Regions from separate parts of the Bradyrhizobium sp. AZCC 1721 genome, predicted to be linked through region 1. Evidence: predicted binding sites of a transcription regulator. Region 1 holds the regulator's gene; each other region holds the start of a gene.
What was found. The regulator PhoB, encoded in region 1, activates phosphate uptake and scavenging genes when phosphate is short. The targets are predictions, from matches to a motif close to TGTCATNNANCTGTCAT.
Positions count from the first base shown of each region.

Region 2: a site for PhoB is predicted at 1,732-1,748, ahead of V1273_RS06800 (esterase-like activity of phytase family protein). Genes of this name have one in related genera too.
Region 3: a site for PhoB is predicted at 1,969-1,985, ahead of V1273_RS15850 (RNA degradosome polyphosphate kinase). Genes of this name have one in related genera too.
Region 4: a site for PhoB is predicted at 2,527-2,543, ahead of V1273_RS15185 (DUF47 domain-containing protein). Genes of this name have one in related genera too.

Region 1 covers NZ_JAZHSB010000001.1:6,725,156-6,729,201, forward strand. Annotated here, with positions in the region: gene V1273_RS32105 (aspartate aminotransferase family protein) at 1-645, opposite strand, end outside; gene V1273_RS32110 (GcrA family cell cycle regulator) at 1,142-1,651, shown strand; gene phoB (phosphate regulon transcriptional regulator PhoB) at 1,831-2,535, opposite strand; gene phoU (phosphate signaling complex protein PhoU) at 2,546-3,262, opposite strand; gene pstB (phosphate ABC transporter ATP-binding protein PstB) at 3,274-4,046, opposite strand, start outside.
Region 2 covers NZ_JAZHSB010000001.1:1,396,117-1,400,162, forward strand. Annotated here, with positions in the region: gene V1273_RS06795 (mucoidy inhibitor MuiA family protein) at 1-198, shown strand, start outside; gene V1273_RS06800 (esterase-like activity of phytase family protein) at 320-1,672, opposite strand; gene V1273_RS06805 (heme ABC transporter ATP-binding protein) at 1,787-2,587, opposite strand; gene V1273_RS06810 (FecCD family ABC transporter permease) at 2,584-3,675, opposite strand; gene V1273_RS06815 (heme/hemin ABC transporter substrate-binding protein) at 3,672-4,046, opposite strand, start outside.
Region 3 covers NZ_JAZHSB010000001.1:3,343,191-3,347,236, forward strand. Annotated here, with positions in the region: gene V1273_RS15850 (RNA degradosome polyphosphate kinase) at 1-1,878, opposite strand, end outside; gene V1273_RS15855 (chromosomal replication initiator DnaA) at 2,043-2,720, opposite strand; gene V1273_RS15860 (CDP-alcohol phosphatidyltransferase family protein) at 2,840-3,382, opposite strand; gene purM (phosphoribosylformylglycinamidine cyclo-ligase) at 3,532-4,046, shown strand, end outside.
Region 4 covers NZ_JAZHSB010000001.1:3,213,776-3,217,821, forward strand. Annotated here, with positions in the region: gene V1273_RS15170 (ABC transporter substrate-binding protein) at 1-486, shown strand, start outside; gene V1273_RS15175 (branched-chain amino acid ABC transporter permease) at 574-1,461, shown strand; gene V1273_RS15180 (branched-chain amino acid ABC transporter permease) at 1,463-2,431, shown strand; gene V1273_RS15185 (DUF47 domain-containing protein) at 2,585-3,229, shown strand; gene V1273_RS15190 (inorganic phosphate transporter) at 3,245-4,046, shown strand, end outside.

The DNA.
Region 1 (4,046 bases):
GAGCAACAGGCCCTTCTCGTCGCAGAGCTGGCGCAGCGCCTTGAAGAAAGACTGCGGCGCCGAGCGCACGCCGCCCTCGCCCTGCACCGGCTCGATCAGGATGCCCGCGGTCTGCGGGCCGATCGCTTTCTTGACCGCTTCGAGATCGCCATGCGGCACCTGGTCGAAACCGTCCATCGGCGGCCCAAAGCCTTCGAGATATTTGGCGGAGCCGGTTGCTGCGAGCGTGCCCAGGGTGCGGCCGTGGAATGCGCCCTCGAAGGTGACGAGACGATAGCGCTCGGGATGGCCTTTGGAGAATTGATAGCGGCGCACGACCTTGATCACGCCTTCCATCGCCTCGGCGCCGGAATTGCAGAAGAACACGAGGTCGGCAAAGCTCTGCTCGCAAAGCCGCGCGGCGAGCTTCTCGCCATCCGGCGACTTGAACAGGTTCGACATGTGCCAGAGTTTCGTCGACTGCTCCTGCAGCGCCGCGATCAGGTGCGGATGGCAGTGACCGAGCGCATTCACCGCGACGCCCGAGGTGAAGTCCAAATAGCGCTCGCCATTGGTGGCGGTCAGCCAGCAGCCCTCGCCGCGTTCGAAGCCGAGATCGACCCTGGCGAAGACCGGGAGCAGATGCGACGTGGCGCTATTGGTCATGGCAATCACTGAGGTTTGAGACCTGCCTTTGAGACCTGCCGCGGGCGTGCATTGGCGCGAACGCGGCAACAGCCGGTCTTGCGAAAACGAAACGTGCCGCCTCTTAAGGGCGGCACGTGAGAGGCATTCTATGTGGGCGTGGGGCGCTGTCAACACGCCACGGAGCCGCCTTTCCTGCAGTGCAAGATGCTGAAATCCGTAAGATTGCGGTGTGGTGGAAAACACGCAGTGAAATGCCTAGATGTCAGAACATGTGGACGTTCGGGCCCGGACTCTTGCGCCCGAGTCACGCCATATTGTAGCGTTTGGGCTGTCGGGTACGACATCTCGTGCGGCAGTTCTGATCCCTAAGAGTCCATTTTGTACAGGCGTAAACGTTCGGCGCGGTTAGCGCGTCCGGCGAGGGCTAAGGGATTCTGACCGCAGGGATTTTTGAGACGAATGACTCGCCAGCGCTGCCCCCGATTGGCCGGCGCGATGCGAAGGGAAGATTACGATGACGGTTTTGACCTGGTCCGACGATCGCGTCGAACAGCTTAAGAAGCTCTGGGAAGCCGGATTGTCGGCGAGCCAGATCGCCGCGGAACTCGGGAATGTGACGCGAAACGCCGTAATCGGCAAAGTGCACCGGCTGGGCCTTTCCGGCCGTGCCAAGAGCCCCTCCTCGGCCGCCCCGCGGCAGCGCAAGGCACGCCCCGCCCAGCCGATGATGCGGGTGTCGCGTCCGGTCTCGCGCGGCAACACCGCGCTGGCACACGCCTTCGAAGTCGAGATGGAGCCGGATCCGATCGCCTTCGACAACGTCGTGCCGATGAGCCAGCGGCTGTCGCTGCTCGAACTGAACGAGGCCACCTGCCACTGGCCGGTCGGCGATCCCTCGAGCCCGGAATTCTTCTTCTGCGGCGGCAAGGCGCTCACGGGCCTGCCCTATTGCGCCCACCACTCGCGCATCGCCTACCAGCCCGCTGCCGATCGGCGCAGGCAGCAGCCGAAGCAGACGCGGTAAGGGGCGCGCACCATTATCTCAACTTGTCGTCCCTGCGAACGCAGGGACCCATAACCACAGGTGTCTGTGGTTACGCTGAGCTGGAGCTCCAGCACGTTTCAACAATCGAGATTTGTGGTTATCGGTCCCCGCGTTCGCGGGGACGACGGCGGGGCTTGCGGAAATAGCAGCGGACGCAGCTACGGCTCCACCTTCGCAAACCGGTCATCCAGCGCGTAACCTGCGCCGCGGACGGTGCGGATCGGATCCTGCTCGCGGCCGGGGTTGAGCAGTTTGCGCAAGCGGCCGATATGGACGTCGACGGTGCGCTCGTCGATATAGATGTCGCGGCCCCAGACGCTGTCGAGCAACTGCTCGCGGCTGAAGACGCGGCCGGGGTGCTCGAGGAAAAATTCGAGCAGGCGGTACTCGGTCGGGCCGAGATCGATCTGGCGGCCCGAGCGCGCGACGCGGCGTTTTTCGCGATCGAGTTCGATATCGCCATAGGTCAGCACGGTGGCGAGCCGCTCGGGGCTCGCCCGCCGCAGCAGGCCCTTTACGCGCGCCAGCAGTTCCGGCACCGAGAACGGCTTGACGATGTAATCGTCGGCGCCGGTCGCAAGCCCCCGCACCCGCTCGCTCTCCTCGCCGCGCGCGGTCAGCATGATGATCGGCAATTGCTTGGTTTCGGGGCGCGCTCTCAAACGGCGGCACAGCTCGATGCCGGAGAGGCCCGGCAGCATCCAGTCGAGCACGACGAGATCGGGCACGCGCTCCTTCAGCCGCGTATCCGCATCGTCGCCGCGGCCGACGGTCTCGACCTCATAGCCTTCAGCGTCGAGGTTGTAGCGCAACAGCGTGGTCAACGCTTCCTCGTCCTCGACCACCATAATGCGCGCGCTCATTCTGCTTTCCTCAAGTGTTGGAGACGGTCGTGGCAAACGTCGTCATGTCGCCCTTCGGGCGCTTGTCGAGCATCTGCTGACCCTCGATCATGTAGAACACGGTTTCGGCGATGTTGGTTGCGTGGTCGCCGATCCGCTCGATATTCTTGGCGCAGAACATCAGGTGGATGCAGAACGAGATGTTGCGCGGATCCTCCATCATGTAGGTGAGGAGTTCGCGGAACAGCGAGGTGCAGATGGCGTCGACTTCCTCGTCGCCCTTCCACACCGCCATCGCCGCCGGCAGATCGTGCGCGGCATAGGCGTCCAGCACCGACTTGACCTGCGATTGTACCAGATCGGTCATGTGCTCGAGGCCGCGCATCAGTTTCAGCGGCTGGAAATCGTTCTCCAGCGCCGCGACGCGCTTGCCCATGTTCTTGGCGAGGTCGCCGATCCGCTCCAGATCGGTGGCAACCCGCATCGCGCCGACGATCTCGCGCAGATCGATCGCCATCGGCTGGCGGCGGGCGATGGTCAGCACCGCGCGCTCCTCGATCAGATGCTGCAGGCGGTCGATCTCGACGTCGGTGGCGACGACGTGCTTGCCGAGCGCGACGTCGCGGCGGACCAGCGCGTCGACGGATTCGGTGATCATGCGCTCAGCAAGGCCGCCCATCTCGGCGACCAGACGCGTCAATTCCTGGAGGTCGCTGTCAAACGCCTTGGCGGTGTGCTCAGAAGCCATCTGTTATCTCCTTAACCAAACCGCCCCGTGATGTAGTCCTGGGTACGTCGATCGCGCGGCGAGGTGAAAATCTTGTTGGTGTCGTCGAATTCGACCAGCTCGCCGAGATACATGAAGGCGGTCTTGTCCGAGACGCGCGCCGCCTGCTGCATATTATGGGTGACGATGGCGATGGTGTAGTCCTCTGCCAGTTCCTGGATCAGTTCCTCGATCTTGGCGGTCGAGATCGGATCGAGCGCCGAGCAGGGCTCGTCGAACAGGATCACCTCGGGCCTGACCGCAACGGTGCGCGCGATGCAGAGCCGCTGCTGCTGGCCGCCGGACAGCGAGAGGCCGCTTGCATTGAGCTTGTCCTTGACCTCGTTCCACAGGGCGCCGCCGCGCAGCGCCTTCTCGACCCGGCCGTCCATCTCCGACTTGGAGATCTTCTCGTAGAGACGGATACCGAAGGCGATGTTCTCGTAGATCGTCATCGGGAACGGCGTCGGCTTCTGGAACACCATGCCGACGCGGGCCCGCAGCAGATTGAGATCGAGCTTGGGGTCGAGGACGTTGGTCTGGTCGAGCAAGAGCTGACCGGTGGCGCGCTGACCCGGATAGAGATCGTACATCCGGTTGAATATCCGCAGCAACGTGGATTTGCCGCAGCCGGACGGGCCGATGAAGGCGGTGACGCGGTGGGTGCCGAGCGTCAGGTTGATGTTCTTCAGCGCATGGTGCTCGCCATAGTAGAAGTTCAGACTGCGCGCGGTCACCTTCGGCGCAGCCTCGGGCAGCGTCGCCT
Region 2 (4,046 bases), 5.3 Mb from region 1:
CCGGTCAGCGAGAATGAGGAGATCCAGGTCGAAATGCTGCCGTCCACGACGCCGCCGACCGCAAGCAACATCCGCGACAGACGCGGCGTGCTGGAATGGGCGTTCGAGGCCAAGCCGGGCGAGGTGAGGGATATCAACTTCGCGTGGCGCATACGCTGGCCCAAGGACAAGGGCGTGGTGATGGTGCCGGCGGGCTGAGGCTGTCTGGCCGCGAAAGGGGCCGTCATTGCGAGCGAAGCGAAGCAATCCATATCTCCGCGCGGGGATAGATGGATTGCTTCGTCGCTTTTGCTCCTCGCAATGAAGGGGAGGCTTCGTCTTACTTCGCCTTCAAGAATTCCGCCACCTCCAGCAGCACGAACTCGTTGTCGTCGGCCTTGTTGGGATCGCGGCTCGACGAGAATGGCAGATTGTTGTCGTTGCCAACGATGATGTGCGTCTCGTCGACGCGCTCGACGTTCTCGATGGTGAAGAACGGAAAGGTCAGCACGCCATCATTGAGCGGTTTGCGCGCCTTCTTGTCGGGATCCTTGATCTTCATCAGGTCGACATAGGCGACCTTGCGCACCGGCTTGCCGACATTGGCGTCGGAGAGCTCGATCTTGTAGACGCGCTTGAATTTGGCGAGGTCCGCAAAGCAGTTCTCGCCGCGCTGACCGGCCGGGCAGGCCTTGTCGGCGGTGCCTTCGCCATTGTCGCGCTCGATGATCAGGCCGTTTGAGGCGTTGATCATGTTGAAATCGCCGATGGCGTGGCCGTTCTGCTCGAACACATAGTGCCAATAGCGGCCGGTGAATTTCTCGGTCGCGACGTCGAATTCGAGGATCCGCGCGGCCTCCTTGCCGTCGACCTTTTCAAAGTCCTTCTTCTCGGCATCCCACAGCGGGCCCTCCAGCAGGCCATAGAGGAACTTGCCGTCCTTCGAGCCGGCAAAACCTTCATAGCCCTTGGAACGGCGGAGGTTGACGGTGGTGTAGCTCGCGCCTGGAGCGGCAGGCGACTGCACCGACCAATGATCGGGCGAGCGCACCGGCTTGCCGTCGGCGGTTGTTTCGAACACCGCCAGGACCTTGCCGGTCTTGTCGGCCTTCAGCACATAGGGCCCGAACTCGTCGCCGATCCAGAAGGTGTCGCCGATGATCTGAAAACCTTCGGTGTCGAAATCGGCGCCGGTAAGATAGCGCTTGGCGGTGTCCTCATGGAGGATGCGGAACGACACCTTCTTGTCGGGATCGTGCAGGAAGACGGTTTCCTGTCGCTCGATCTTGCCGCTCGCCCAGTCGATCTTGTGCCGGTTCAGATACAGCATGGAGTCGGCCGAGTTGTAGCGCGAGCCCATGCCGTTGTCGGTGAGCACCCAGAACGAGCCGTCCGGCATCACCTTGATGCCGGAATGGCCCTGCAGCGGCTGGCCCTTGAACGGCAGCGAAACGCCGGTCGGGCGTTCGTAGGACTTGCCCATCACGGTGCCCGCGGCGTCGACGCGGCGGCCGGTGGTGTATTTGCCTGATGTCTTGAGATCGTCTGGCGCATCAGCGGGCGCGTCGATAAAGGTCTGCGCCGGCAGCACGGCGTGGCCCTTCAGCGTGGCGGGAAACTCGCCTTCACCTTGAGCGAAGGCGGCGCCGGCCAGAAACATGGACGCGACGGAGCAGAGCAATGACACGCGCATGGCGGATCTCCTGTTGAATGGCGATGCGGTGTGTCTTGCGCAGCGGCTGTTACAACCGGCTGACAGTTTTGTGAAAGCCGCGTAACGGCGTTGGATAAGGCTGCGGTTTCGGTGTTACTGCGCCGCAGCCGGCCGCATGGTTTGCGGCAGCAGGAACGGCACGCCGGCGTCGGTATAGTCGATCTTCACGTCGACCTCAAAAATCCGGCGGATGGTCTCGGCCGTGATCGCATCGCTGCGGCCGCCATCGACGGCGAGCTTACCCCGATGCAACAGCACGATGCGGTCGGCGAACCGCATGGCGAGATTGAGGTCATGCAGCACGGCGATAACGGCCGTGCCGTTCTGCGCGCGCCGCTTCGCCGTCTCCACCAGGTCGATCTGGTGGCGCATGTCGAGGCTCGAGGTCGGCTCGTCCAGCAGCAAGAGCCCCGGCCCATGCTGCGTCTCGCCGCAGGCGAGCTGCACCAGCACGCGGGCGAAATGCGCGCGCTGCTGTTCGCCGCCCGAGAGCGTCGGTAATTGCCGTTGGCTGAAATGCGCCAGATCGACCTCGCCGAGTGCCGCATCGACCAGCCGCTGCGCGGCGGCGCGGCCGGCGTCACCCGCGCCCATATGGACGATCTCCTCGACCGTGAACGGGAAGGTGACGTTGACATGCTGCGACAGCATCGCGCGGTGGAAGGCGAGAAGGCGCGGCGGATAGCTTTGGATGTCGCGCTGCTTCAGGCTGATCTGGCCGCGCGTCGGGCGGAGATCGCCTGACAGCATCCGCAGCAGCGTCGATTTGCCGGCGCCGTTGGGGCCGACAATCGCGACCATCTCGCCGGGGGCAACGCAAAGATCGATGCCATCGACCAGCGTGGCGCCGCCAACGACCATTGAAACCGACTGCGCTTCGAGAACGGCGGTCATAGCGAAACCAGCCCGCGCTGGCGGAGCAGCATCGCCAGAAAGAACGGCGCACCGATTGCTGCGGTCAGGATGCCGATCGGCATTTCCGCGGGCGCCACGATGGTGCGGGCCAGCGTATCGGCGCCCACCAGCAGCACCGCGCCCAGCAGCATGGAAGCGGGTAACAGCAACCGGTGCGCCGGCCCGATCACCAGCCGCAACAGATGCGGCACCACGATGCCGATAAAGCCGACGACGCCGCAGACCGAAACGGCCACGCCCGTCATCGCCGACACCAGCACGATCGAAATCCGCTTCAGTCGTTCGACATCGACACCGCTATGGAACGCCTCGGCCTCGCCCAGCACCAGCACGTCGAGTCCACGCGCGATCGAGAGGCAGGCGATCGCGGCACATCCCAGCACCGGCGCCAGCGTGGCGAGCTTGGGCCAGGTCGCGCCACTCAGCGAGCCCAATAGCCAGAACGTGATGTCGCGCAACTGGCGATCGTCGGCGATGAACACGAGAAGGCCGATGCCGGCATTGGCGATCGCGGCAATGGCAATGCCGGCCAGCAGGAAAATCGCGATCGACGTCCGCCCGGAGCGGCTCGCGATCGAATAAAGGATGACGGTGGTCGCGAGCGAACCGGCGAACGCCGCGATCGGCAGCAACTGATGCTGCATGAAGCGGAAGTTCTGGCCGATCTGGCTGTCGGTGAAGACGATCGCAGCCGCCGCCGCCAGCGCGCCGCCGGAAGAAACGCCGACCAGTGCGGGGTCGGCGAGGGGGTTGCGGAACAGCCCCTGCATGATGGCGCCCGATGCCGCGAGCAGCGCGCCGATCATCGCGGCCGCGCCGATCCGTGGAATCCGGATCGACCACAGCACGAGCTGGTCGCGCGCGAGGCTTGGACCCGCCCCAGCGTCACCCCACAGGCCGAGTGCGGCCGGCAGCCGCGCCAGCGGAATGCCGGCAGCGCCTACCGTCAGCGCGATCAGCGCCGCACCGGCCAGCGCGGCGAACAGGCAGATGAGAGTCAGCGAGGCGGGAGGGCGCAACGCGTATCCGCTGCGGCGCTTGGCGCTACCCTCGGTCAGAACGGTCATTTCCGGCAATCGGCGGTGAGTGCCGCAGGCTTGAATTTCTCGGCCTGCGGCGCCAGCGCCGGATAGAGCTTGATCGAGAGATCGCGGGCGGCGGCCGCCGTGCGCGGCCCGAAGCCGAGCAGATAGAGGCCTTCCATCGAGATGAAGGCCTTGTTGGCCGCAGCCGGCGTCAGCGCGAAGGCCGGATGGACGTACACGGCTTCGGCGTCCAGCGAGTCCTTGCCGCGCTGGATCGAGAGCACGACGTCGGGCTTCGCCGCGACGATCGCCTCGTCGTTGATGGGTTTGTAACCTTCGTAGCCGTCGATGGCGTTGATGCCGCCGGCAAGCGCGATGATCTCGTTCGCTGCGGTGTTCTTTCCGGCGGCCAT
Region 3 (4,046 bases), 3.4 Mb from region 1:
CACAGCCGCCTTCGGCCCGGGCAGCCCTTGCCCCATACCAAAGCAGTAGATTCGGCCGTGCTCCAGGAAACGGCCGATCACCGATTTGACGCGGATATTGTCCGATAGCCCGGGCAGGCCGGGCCGCAGACAGCAGATGCCGCGCACCACCAGTTCGATCGACACGCCGGCCTGTGAGGCCTCGTAGAGCGCGTCGATGATGTCGGGGTCGACCAGCGAATTCATCTTCATCCAGATCGCGCCCGGCTTGCCGTGCCTTGCGTGATTGGTCTCGCCCTTGATGTGTTCGATGATGCGCTTGCGTAGCGTCAAAGGCGACACCGCCATCCGCTCGATGTCGCTCGGCTCCGCATAGCCGGTGATGTAGTTGAATACCCGCGCCGCGTCGCGGCCGATGATCGGGTCCGACGTGAAATAGGAAAGGTCGGTATAGATGCGCGCGGTGACCGGATGATAATTGCCGGTGCCGGTATGGACGTAGGTCGTCAGGTTACCGCCCTCGCGCCGCACCACCATCGACAGCTTGGCGTGCGTCTTCAGTTCGAGAAAGCCGTACACGACCTGCACGCCGGCGCGTTCGAGGTCGCGCGCCCAGCGGATATTGGCCTCCTCATCGAACCGCGCTTTCAGCTCGATCAGCGCGGTCACCGACTTGCCGGCTTCCGCGGCCTCGGCGAGCGCCCGCACAATCGGAGAATTGCTCGAGGTGCGGTAGAGCGTCTGCTTGATGGCAACGACGTCGGGGTCGCGGAGGGCTTGCTGCAGGAATTGCACGACGACGTCGAAGGATTCGTAAGGATGATGGACGATGAGGTCCTTTTGCCGGATCGCCGCGAAGATGTCCCCGGCGTGGTCGCGCACTCGCTCGGGATGGCGCGGCACATAAGGCACGAATTCGAGATCGGGACGGTCGAGCCGGGTGAGCTGCGACAGCTCGTTCATCGCCAGCACGCCGTCGACCAGAAACACCTCGTCGTCGGCGGCGGAAAGCGCCTGCTGCACGAAGGTGCGCAGCGCTTCCGGCATCTTGGCTTCTATCTCCAGCCGGATCACCGAACCGCGCCGCCGCCGCTTCAGCGCAGTCTCGAACACGCGGACCAGATCCTCGGCCTCTTCCTCAATTTCGAGTTCGGAGTCGCGGATGATGCGAAACGCGCCCTGGCCCTTGACGGTGTAACCGGGGAACAGGCGGCCGATGAACAGGCCGGTGGCCTGCTCCAGCGGGATCAGGTGCACTGCGCCGTCCTTGGGCATGCGGATGAAGCGGTCGATCTTGCCGGGCATGCGGATCAGCGCGTTCATCGCCTTGCCGTCGGAAGTCCGCAACAATTGCAGCGCGATGGTGAAGCCGAGGCTCGGGATGAACGGGAACGGGTGAGCGGGATCGATCGCCAGCGGCGTCAGCAGCGGGAAGATGCTGCGGAGGAAGTGATCCTCGAGCCAGCCGCGCTCCGCCTTGGTGAAGTCGTGGCCGTCGACCAGCATGATGCCGGCGTCCGACAGGGTGGTGCGCAGATCGCGCCAGATCGCCTGCTGATCGGAAGCCAGTTCCGAAACCGTCTTGTTGATGAGAGTGAGCTGCTCGGACGGCGTCAAGCCATCGGGGCTGCGCTCGGCGATGCCTTCACGGACCTGCGCCTTGATGCCGGCGACGCGAACCATGAAGAATTCATCAAGGTTATTGGCCGAAATCGACAGGAATCGCACCCGTTCCAGCAACGGATGGCCGGGATTGACCGATTCCTCGAGCACCCGGCGGTTGAAATGCAGCCAAGATAGCTCCCGATTGATGAATCGCTCCGGGCTCGTGACGATCGCGGACGGAGCTTCGGCAATCGGCTCTTTTTCTTTTATTTCAACGGCTTGTACCAATTCCATAAGGCTTTGATCCATCGCGAGCAAGGCAGGGCCGACTTTAGTGGCAGGGCCGACTTTAAGGGAAAGCGGCCCACAGCATGTGATACGCCGATGACGTTTCAATGACATTGATGTTCCGCGTACGGCCGGCGTCAAGGTGGCAGGACGCAGCAGGAGCTACCCGATCAGGCGTTGCGCAAGAGTTCGGCGGCCAGCGCCCGGGTGACCGGCCGGCCGAGCCGCAGCGCCTCGGTATCCAGGAGCTCGATCGCCTGGCGAGCAGCGGCATAGGACCGTTCGATTCGGGTGGCGAGGTAGCTCACCACCGTCTCGTCGATGCTCAATTGGCGGTCCGCGCAGAATTTGACGATCAGGCCACGAAACAACAGGTCATCCGGCGGCAATAGCGACACGAGGGGGGCGGCGCGCAGCCGCGACCGGAGATCGCGCAGCTCGATCTCGAACGCCGCCGGTGGAACGCGTCCCGTGATCAGGACGAACGCCCCGTCCTCGCGTGCCAGGTTCAGCAGATGAAACAAGGCGCGTTCGTCGAAGTCGGCAGGCCTCAGATCCTCGACCACCAGTGCCCCGGTGGCGAGTGCGCCGGGGACGGCAGCGGCGTTGAGCGCGTGGGCTGAGATCGAGCGCGCGCCCGCCTGTTCGGCCCAGATCGCGGCGAGATGGCTCTTGCCGGATCCCTCCGGCCCCGCCAGCAGCATGATGCGGTTCGGCCAGTCCGGCCAGCTTTCGATCAGCGAGAGTGCGGCTTCATTGGCCGGACCCTCGAGGAAATTGTCGCGCGTCAGGCTCTCCGCATGCGGCAGCGCAAAGGCAAGCTGACGAGGTTGAACGCGAACTACCACGCAAATCTCCAGGCCGGGATCTTCAGGCCTTCATAGCGCTTTCGAGCGAAAGCCTGTCCCGGACTTGATCCGGGCGGGCACGGCTTGCGAGAAAAAACGCGCAAAAACAAAAGAACAACCTAGCGCGCTTCGATCGTGCTCATGTGCCGCACCCATTCGACGAGATAGAGCGAGACGGAAACCAAAGTAAAGACCGTAACAAAACCCATCAGGATCACGTCATAGGGCGCCGGCTTGAAGTTGAAACCGAGCGACGCCAGCACCAGCGCCGCGAACGCCACCTGCGCCACCGTGTTGAGCTTCGACACCATCAGGGGCTTCATCGGGATCGGCTTGTCGAACAGCCATGACACGATCACGGCCGTCACGATCATGATGTCGCGCGACACCACGAGGATGACGAGCCAGCGCGGCACCGCACCCCAGATGCCGAGCGCCACGAAGATGGAAACCAGAAGTGCCTTGTCGGCAAGCGGGTCGAGCAGGGCGCCCAGTTCACTCGACATGTTGAAGCGCTTGGCGAGAAAGCCATCGACGGCGTCGCTGACCCCTGCAATGACGAAAATCGCAAACGCGATTTCCATCTGGCTGGAAACGATCGCCCAGACGATGACCGGCACCAGAATGATGCGCCCCAGCGTAATGATATTTGGAATGCTCAACTCGGTCGCTTCCCGGCTCCCGGCCTAAATCCGGCCCCTGGCGGGTACAGCCGGCTCTTATCTACATAGTATATGCGCCAAGCGCTTGCGAGCCATTGCAGGATCGCGGAATTCCTCGTAACCAGCCGTCATCATACTGGAATTTGGGCATGAACGACCGCAAAAACGGGCTGACTTACGCGGATTCGGGCGTCGATATCGATGCGGGCAACCGCCTGGTCGATCTCATCAAGCCGATGGTGCGCGCCACCGCCCGGGCTGGCGCCGATGCCGAAATCGGCGGTTTTGGCGGCTTGTTCGACCTCAAGGCGGCGGGTTTCAAGGATCCGGTGCTGGTGGCGGCGACCGACGGCGTCGGCACCAAGGTCAAGATCGCGATCGAGACCGGCCTGCATGGCGGTATCGGCATCGACCTGGTGGCAATGTCGGTCAACGACCTCGTCGTGCAGGGCGCGGAACCGTTGTTCTTCCTCGACTATTTCGCCTGTGGCAAGTTGGACCCCGACGCCGCGGCGGCCATCGTGGCAGGCGTCGCCGAGGGCTGCCGGGAGTCCGGCTGCGCCCTGATCGGCGGCGAGACCGCCGAGATGCCGGGGCTCTACAAGGACGGCGATTACGACCTCGCAGGCTTTGCGGTGGGGGCTGCCGAGCGCGGCACGCTGTT
Region 4 (4,046 bases), 3.5 Mb from region 1:
TCGGGCGGGCAGAAGCTCGCGGGACTGCTGCTGTTCATCAACGACGTCCACTCCCTCGGCCTCAAGGTGGCTCAGGGCCTGAACTTCACGGAAACCTTCTACTGGGATCTGAACGACGGCACCCGCGCGTTTTCGAAGCGTTTCTCCGAGCGGATGAAGAACAAGGCGATGCCGTCGATGGTGCAGGCCGGGGTGTATTCGGGCCTGATCCACTATTTCAAGACGATCGATGCAATGGGCGGCAATCCGCACGATGGCGTCAAGGTGGTGGCGAAAATGAAGGAAACGCCCACCGATGATCCGCTGTTCGGCAAGGGCACGATCCGCCCCGACGGCCGCAAGCTTCATCCGGCCTACCTGTTCGAGGTCAAGAAACCCTCCGAATCCAAGGGGCCGTGGGACTATTACAAGCTGATCGGCACCACTCCCGGCGAGCAGGCCTTCCGGCCGCTTTCGGAAAGCGCCTGTCCGCTGGTAAAGAAGTAACAACGATGGCCCGTCGGCGTCATGCCGGCGGGCCTTCTCTCGCGGCCCAAGCTAACCCGCATCATAACGAGATTGAGTGCGAAACCGATGCAAGCTCTCTACGCCCAGCTTTTGGTGGGATTGATCAACGGATCATTCTACGCGCTGCTCAGTCTCGGGCTCGCCGTGATCTTCGGCATGCTCAACATCATCAATTTCGCCCATGGCGCGCTCTACATGATGGGCGCGTTCTGCGCATATTTTCTGCTGCATCTCACGGGGATTGGATACTGGTGGGCCCTGATCATCGCGCCGATTGTCGTCGGCATCTTCGGCATGATCCTCGAACGGACCATGCTGCAATGGCTGGCCGGTCTCGACCACCTCTACGGGCTGTTGTTGACGTTCGGCATCGCGCTGATCGTGCAGGGCGTGTTCCAGAATTACTTCGGCTCGTCCGGCCTGCCGTACGCGATTCCTGATTATCCGGAGGTCGGCGGGTTCCGCGGATTACAGGGCGGCATGAATCTCGGATTCATGTTCCTGCCGATCTACCGCGGCTGGGTCGTCGTCTTCTCGCTCGTGGTGTGCCTTGCGACCTGGTTCCTGATCGAGAAGACCCGGCTCGGCGCCAATCTGCGTGCGGCGACTGAAAACCCAACCCTGGTACGCGCATTCGGCATCAACGTGCCGCGGATGATCACGCTGACCTACGGCCTCGGCGTCGGCTTGGCGGCGCTGGCCGGCGTATTGTCCGCGCCGATCAACCAGGTCCGGCCATTGATGGGCGCGGACCTGATCATCGTCGTGTTCGCGGTGGTGGTGATTGGCGGTATGGGATCGATCATGGGATCGATCATCACCGGATTTGCGCTCGGCGTAATCGAGGGACTGACCAAGTATTTTTATCCCGAAGCTTCCAACACCGTGGTGTTCGTCCTGATGGTGCTGGTGTTGCTGCTGAAGCCAACGGGACTGACTGGACGGGCTGCCTGACATGAGCACATTGACTGACGACACACTGCCGATAACGCCGCAAGCGATGCGCGACGAAATGATCGTGTTCGCCGGGATGGCGGTGCTGCTGGGGCTCGTACCCCTGACGGGCATCTATCCGTTCTTCGTGATGCAGGCGCTGTGCTTCGCGCTGCTTGCTTGCGCTTTCAACCTCCTGATCGGCTATGGCGGCCTGCTGTCGTTCGGCCACGCCATGTTTCTGGGGACCGCGGGCTACTGCTCGGCGCATGCGCTCAAGGTCTGGGGTGTAACGCCGGAAGTCGGAATTCTGGTCGGTGTCGCCGGCGCCGCCGCGCTTTCCGTCGTCACCGGCTTCATCTCGATCCGTCGCCAGGGCATCTACTTTTCGATGATCACGCTGGCGCTCTCGCAGCTCCTGTATTTCATCTATCTGCAGGCACCGTTCACGCATGGCGAGGACGGCATCCAGGGTATTCCGCAGGGCTATCTGTTTGGAATATTCAATCTCGCCAAGCCCACGGTGCTTTACTACGTGGTGCTTGCCGGATTCCTCGGCGGCTTCCTCCTGATCTACCGCACCATCAACTCGCCGTTCGGCGAGGTCTTGAAAGCCATTCGCGAAAACGAGCCGCGCGCGATCTCGCTGGGCTACAAGACTGACCAGTACAAGCTGCTCGCTTTCATCCTCTCCGGAACGATTGCGGGCTTTGCGGGTTCGCTGAAGGTGTTCGTGGCGCAGAACGCCTCCCTCACCGACGTGCACTGGACGATGTCGGGTGAAATCGTGCTGATGACGCTGGTCGGCGGCCTCGGCACGGTGTTCGGTCCGGTCGTTGGGGCCTTCGTTATCATTGCCATGCAGCAATATCTGGCCGGCTTCGGCCAATGGGTGACGGTGATCCAGGGCGTCATCTTCGTGGCCTGCGTGTTGACGTTCCGCCGAGGCATCATCGGCGAGATCGCGCATTATTTCCGCCGATCCCTCTAAAAACGGCGGTTTGGGCGCAGTTTTTCGGCTCCACAAAGTGGTGGATGACCCGGTTCCTGGGGCCGGACGTCGCGCGCTTTTCCCTCGAATGATCTATGACAGTTTTGTGACAGCGCGCTCCGCGGCTGTTTCTGAACGACGGAAAAAATACCCATGCTGCGCTGGTTTCGTGCCTTTTTGCCCAAAGAGGAGCGGTTTTTTGACCTATTTGCCCGCCACGCCCAGACGGTCGTGCAGGGCGCGCTGGCGTTGCAGGACATGATGCGCGGCGGCGACGAGACGCCGGTATTCTGCCAGCGAGTCAATCAGTTCGAACACGACGCCGACGGAATCACCCGCGAGGTCCTGACCGCGGTCCGCCGCACCTTCATTACCCCGTTCGACCGCGGCGACATCAAGAATCTGATCACGTCGATGGACGACGCGATCGACCAGATGCAGCAGACCGCGAAGGCGGTGGTGCTGTTCGAGGTCCGAACGTTCGAGCCTCCGATGCGCGAAATAGCCACGCTGTTGGTCGAGTGCGCCAATCTCGTCAGCCGCGCGATCCCGCTGATGCAGTCGATCGGCAACAACGTCGCGATGCTGACCGCCATCACCGAGGAAATCGGAAAGCTGGAGGGCCGTATCGACGATCTTCACGACATCGGCTTGAAGGAACTGTTTCTCAAGCACCGCAACGGCAATTCGATGGACTTCGTCGTCGGCGCCGAGATCTACAAGCATCTCGAAAAAGTATCCGATCGCTTCGACGACGTCGCCAACGAGATCAACTCGATCGTGATCGAACAGGTATAGGGCAGGGCCAATTCAGTGGACGCCACGCTTGGCCTACCGATTCTGATCTTCCTGATCGCGGTCGCACTGCTGTTCGATTTCCTCAACGGCCTGCACGACGCCGCCAATTCGATCGCGACGATCGTGTCGACTCGCGTGCTGCGCCCGCATTATGCGGTGTTCTGGGCGGCTTTCTTCAATTTCATCGCCTTTCTCGTCTTCGGGCTGCATGTCGCCAACACGATCGGCAAGGGGATCATCGAGCCCGACGTCGTCGATGCGGCTGTGATCTTCGCTGCGCTGGTCGGGGCCATTGTCTGGAACCTGATTACCTGGGGGCTCGGCATTCCATCCTCGAGTTCGCACGCGTTGATCGGCGGATTGGTCGGCGCAGGCGTGGCCAAGGCCGGGATTTCCGCGGCGGTCTGGAGCGGCCTGTCAAAAACGCTGCTGGCGATCGTGTTGTCGCCGCTGGTCGGGTTTCTGCTAGCGCTGGTGCTGGTTGCGATCGTGTCCTGGCTGTCGGTGCGCTCGACGCCGTTTGCGGTGGACCGCGCCTTCCGCATCCTGCAATTCGTCTCGGCATCGCTCTATTCGCTCGGCCATGGCGGCAACGACGCGCAAAAGACCATGGGCATCATCGCGGTGCTTTTGTATTCGCAAGGCCACCTCGGGGCGGATTTTGCCATCCCGTTCTGGGTCGTGATTTCCTGCCAGGCGGCGATGGGGCTCGGCACGTTGATGGGGGGCTGGCGGATCGTCCGCACCATGGGATTGCGGATCACGAAATTGACGCCGATGCAGGGCTTTTGCGCCGAAACCGGTGGAGCTGCGACCC